Regions from separate parts of the Enterococcus sp. DIV0210g genome, predicted to be linked through region 2. Evidence: a T-box and tRNA genes for the amino acid it is inferred to sense, from the RefSeq annotation. Region 2 holds a T-box; the other holds one or more tRNA genes.

Region 1 (2,373 bases), 690 kb from region 2:
CCGCCCTTTCACGGCGGTAACACGGGTTCGAATCCCGTACGGGTCATTAATTGAATAAAACTGGAGGTTTAGCTCAGCTGGGAGAGCATCTGCCTTACAAGCAGAGGGTCAGCGGTTCGATCCCGTTAACCTCCATAATGATTTGGTTCCGTGGTGTAGGGGTTAACATGCCTGCCTGTCACGCAGGAGATCGCGGGTTCGATTCCCGTCGGAACCGTCATTTATATTCAATTATGATAATATAATATTTCTATATTGGCGCGGTAGCTCAGTTGGTAGAGCAACGGATTGAAGCTCCGTGTGTCGGCAGTTCGATTCTGTCCCGCGCCACCATGGAGGAGTAGCGAAGTGGCTAAACGCGACGGACTGTAAATCCGTTCCTTAGGGTTCAGTGGTTCGAATCCACTCTCCTCCATTTAATAGGGGCATAGTTTAAAGGTAGAACAGCGGTCTCCAAAACCGTTAGTGTGGGTTCAATTCCTGCTGCCCCTGCCATGGCGACCGTGGCGAAGTGGTTAACGCACCGGATTGTGGCTCCGGCACTCGTGGGTTCGATTCCCATCGGTCGCCCTTTAGTTTTTATTGGGGTATAGCCAAGCGGTAAGGCAAGGGACTTTGACTCCCTCATGCGTTGGTTCGAATCCAGCTACCCCAGTTTCTATAATTTTATAGAATGTTTTAAATAGTGGCGGTATAGCCAAGTGGTAAGGCAGAGGTCTGCAAAACCTTCATCACCGGTTCAAATCCGGTTACCGCCTTAGTACTAATATAACCTTAACATGCCGGCGTGGCGGAATTGGCAGACGCGCTGGACTCAAAATCCAGTGCCCGTTGAGGGCGTGCCGGTTCGACCCCGGCCGCCGGTATTAAATAAGATGAATTCATCTTATTTTTTTATTGAGTATGATTAGGTTGATTAGTATTATGGCGACCGTGGCGAAGTGGTTAACGCACCGGATTGTGGCTCCGGCACTCGTGGGTTCGATTCCCATCGGTCGCCCTTCAGTTTTTATTATTGGGGTATAGCCAAGCGGTAAGGCAAGGGACTTTGACTCCCTCATGCGTTGGTTCGAATCCAGCTACCCCAGTTTCCAAATAATTTTTATGCCGGCGTGGCGGAATTGGCAGACGCGCTGGACTCAAAATCCAGTGCCCGTTAAGGGCGTGCCGGTTCGACCCCGGCCGCCGGTATCATATTATTGAAGTATCAATCTTAACAGATTGATACTTTTTTAGTTTTATGTATATTTCAAGGAAAGTATTTGTTTCCTTACTGAATGGTCAAATACCGTAATAAAGAGCTGAAAAAAGCAGCAAACAAAACGACAAAAAATACAGCGGATCTCAAATCAGCCGTATTTTTTGTCTCTTTTTTTATTTGCTATATAGTTTCGTTCGTATATGGTAAAATAAGAAAGTATTCTGAATAAAGGAGATGTCTATATTTGACAGAAGAATCTGTTTCTTTAGAAATTAGATTAACAGCTGCTGACGATATCAGCATGCTTTTAGGAACACATGATAAACATATCAAATTGATCGAGGAAACAACAGAAACAACGATCAACACACGCGGCGAAATGATCCAGATCTTAGGAGAAAAGGACCAGGCAGCTTTAGCAGATAAAGTGATCCGTGCACTGCAAGAATTGATTAAACGAGGTATCCATATCCACACGCCGGATATCGTTACTGCATTGAAAATGGCACAAAAAGGGACACTAAGTTCATTTATCGAAATGTATGAAGAAGAAATCGTGAAAGACAAAAAAGGCACACCTATCCGCGTAAAAAACAGCGGACAAAAGAAATACGTCGAAGCGGTCAAAACGCATGATGTCGTCTTCGGTATAGGACCAGCAGGAACAGGGAAAACGTTCTTAGCGGTAGTCCTTGCTGTTTCTGCATTGAAAAAAGGGGAAGTCCAAAAAATCATTTTGACTCGTCCAGCGGTTGAAGCTGGCGAAAACTTAGGATTTTTGCCGGGAGACCTTAAAGAAAAAGTCGATCCTTATCTTCGACCTGTCTATGATGCGTTGTATCAAATCTTTGGTTTAGAACATACGAATCGCTTGATGGAAAGAGGCGTTATCGAGATTGCACCTCTTGCCTATATGCGCGGCCGGACATTAGATGACGCATTTGTTATTTTAGATGAAGCACAAAATACAACGATTGCACAGATGAAGATGTTTTTGACACGTTTAGGCTATCAATCCAAGATGATCGTTAATGGAGATACGAGTCAAATCGACCTGCCTCGAGGAACAACTAGCGGGTTGGTACATGCAGAACGAACATTGAAATCAATCAAAAAAATCGATTTTGTCAACTTTGAAGCAAGTGATGTGGTACGACATCCCGTAGTGGCTC
Region 2 (2,373 bases):
TAAGAAGCTAAAACGTAATCAGCAATCCAGATCGGAATCTCTTTTCCATTTGCCGGATTGATGGCATATGAACCAGTAAATACACCTGTTTTTTCTTTTGAAAGATCTGTACGTGTCAAATCTGATTTTTTCGCTGTTTTTTCAATATATGCTTCAACAGCTTCTTTTTGTTCAGGTGTTGTGATTTCTTTTACTAGATCCAATTCTGGTGCTAATACTGTATATGTTGCACCAAACAATGTATCTGGTCGTGTCGTGAACGCTGTAAATGCTTTGTCTGTTCCTGAAACTTTGAACTCCACGTTTGCACCGACAGAACGGCCGATCCAGTTACGCTGCATTTCTTTGATGTTTTCTGGCCAGTCGACTAATTCCAAATCATCGATTAGACGATCTGCGTAAGCAGTGATTTTCAGCATCCATTGGCGCATTGGTTTTCTGATAACATCGTATCCGCCGCGCTCGCTCTTGCCGTCGATTACTTCTTCGTTAGAGATAACCGTTCCAAGTTCAGGAACCCAGTTTACGGCAACTTCTGCTTCATAAGCTAACCCTTTTTCATAAAGTTTTGTGAAAATCCACTGTGTCCATTTGTAGTATTCAGGATCTGTTGTGTTGACTTCGCGATTCCAGTCATAACTAAAACCTAACGAATTGATTTGTCGTTTAAATGTTTCGATATTTTTTTTCGTAAATTCAGCTGGGTCATTCCCTGTATCCAGTGCATACTGTTCCGCTGGAAGACCAAAAGCATCCCAACCCATTGGATGTAGAACATTGTATCCTTGGCTTCGTTTCATTCTAGAAAGAATATCTGTTGCTGTATAGCCCTCTGGATGTCCTACATGCAGGCCTTGACCTGAAGGATATGGAAACATATCTAGTGCGTAGAATTTTGGCTTTTCTTGATCGTCACGAGTGTTGAATGTATTGTTCTTTGCCCAATATTTTTGCCATTTTTTTTCGATCTCTTTGTGATTGTAGCTCATTGTACACCCTCCTGTTAGTCCTTGATTCGCTGTCATATGATGAAAATAAAAAAACGCCCTATAAAAAGAATTCTCTTTCTATAGGACGCAGAATCACGTGGTACCACCTAATATTCGCCTCATTTACAGATACATCGAAATAGGATATATCAAAATAAGACCTCTTACGTTATAACGATCGTCACCGCAGACGCTTACTCCCATGTTCAGCTACTGCAACTCAAAGGCGAGTTCAAAAGTTTCCGTACACATTCACACCAGCCATGTGCTCTCTTTAACTTCCAGCTTTTTACTACTTCCTTTTCAAAAGTTGTTTTATTTAAGTAGCTTCATAGTAACAAAAAAGGGAAAGAAATTCAATTGTTAAATAGAGGTTGTGAACAAAGCGCTCTGACTTGAGCGTTAAGACTCTTTTCGCCTGGAAAATAGCTCTTCATATTTTTCAGGCGGAAAGCTTAATGCCGAAGGACAGCTTTGTGAACACCGTTTAAGAAGAGGTTGTGAAAATGATGCTCTGCTTCAAGAATTAAGAATGTCAAATTAGAAATAGCTTCTCATATTTTTAATTTGGCAGACTTAATTCCGCAGAAGCAGTCATTTGAACACCGTTTAAGAAGAGGTCGTGAGCTCAGTGTCCTGCTTTGAGCAATAAGAAGAATTTTTCGAAAGTCGCTTTCCAGACTTTTGCGAAAATTAAACTTATTGCCGAGAAGCAGCTGAGCGAACACCGTTTACACAGAGGTTGTTTTCTCAGTGTTCTGATCCGAGCGTTAAGACTCTTTTCTAAGGGGAAACAGCTTTTCATGTTTGCCCTTAGAAAAGCTTAACGCCGAGGATAAACTGAGAAAATACCGTTTATGAAGAGATCGTGAAAGAACCGTTCTGCTTCAAGCAGTAATTAAGAAGCAGATTCGTGAAAGCACCACAAAAAAACACGCTTCTTTCGAAGAAGCGTGTTCCAATTGCTTATTTAGCCACGATCAAACTTTGCCCTGGATAAATGAAATTGTTTTTGATGTTGTTCCATTCGATCAATTGAGCCATTGAGATATTGTGTTTGTCCGCAACTCCCCAAACAGATTCACCGGATTGTACAGTATATCTTTTCTCACCAGTTGAAGCAGTTGGCTGTGATTGCGCTTGGCCTTTGCCAACGATTACTTTTTGACCTGGATAAATGAAATTGTTCTTGATGTTGTTCCATTGGATGAACTGATCTGTCGTGATGTTATGTTTATTCGCAACACTCCAGACTGATTCGCCAGCTTTTACCGTATACGTTTTGTCCCCTGTAGATGACGTCGACGTATTTGGTGTTGTTGTTGATGGTGTTGTTGGTTTTGCAGTATTTGTATTTGTTGTTGTATTATTTGAAACTGCAGAA

What was found. The T-box of region 2 lies ahead of leuS (leucine--tRNA ligase). A T-box ahead of a tRNA ligase gene usually reads a tRNA of that ligase, here a tRNA-Leu.
Region 1: it has a tRNA-Leu gene. The T-box ahead of leuS (leucine--tRNA ligase) is inferred to sense a tRNA for this amino acid. The anticodon was not compared.

What each region holds. Positions count from the first base shown of each region.
Region 1 is NZ_CP187903.1:1,652,911-1,655,283, reverse strand. Features, by position in the region: tRNA gene IGI64_RS08055 (tRNA-Glu) at 1-46, shown strand, start outside; tRNA gene IGI64_RS08050 (tRNA-Val) at 63-135, shown strand; tRNA gene IGI64_RS08045 (tRNA-Asp) at 145-217, shown strand; tRNA gene IGI64_RS08040 (tRNA-Phe) at 258-333, shown strand; tRNA gene IGI64_RS08035 (tRNA-Tyr) at 335-415, shown strand; tRNA gene IGI64_RS08030 (tRNA-Trp) at 422-495, shown strand; tRNA gene IGI64_RS08025 (tRNA-His) at 498-570, shown strand; tRNA gene IGI64_RS08020 (tRNA-Gln) at 584-655, shown strand; tRNA gene IGI64_RS08015 (tRNA-Cys) at 688-758, shown strand; tRNA gene IGI64_RS08010 (tRNA-Leu) at 782-866, shown strand; tRNA gene IGI64_RS08005 (tRNA-His) at 928-1,000, shown strand; tRNA gene IGI64_RS08000 (tRNA-Gln) at 1,017-1,088, shown strand; tRNA gene IGI64_RS07995 (tRNA-Leu) at 1,107-1,191, shown strand; gene IGI64_RS07990 (PhoH family protein) at 1,446-2,373, shown strand, end outside.
Region 2 is NZ_CP187903.1:2,346,028-2,348,400, forward strand. Features, by position in the region: gene leuS (leucine--tRNA ligase) at 1-989, opposite strand, end outside; T-box leader at 1,068-1,306, opposite strand; gene IGI64_RS11195 (LysM peptidoglycan-binding domain-containing protein) at 1,956-2,373, opposite strand, start outside.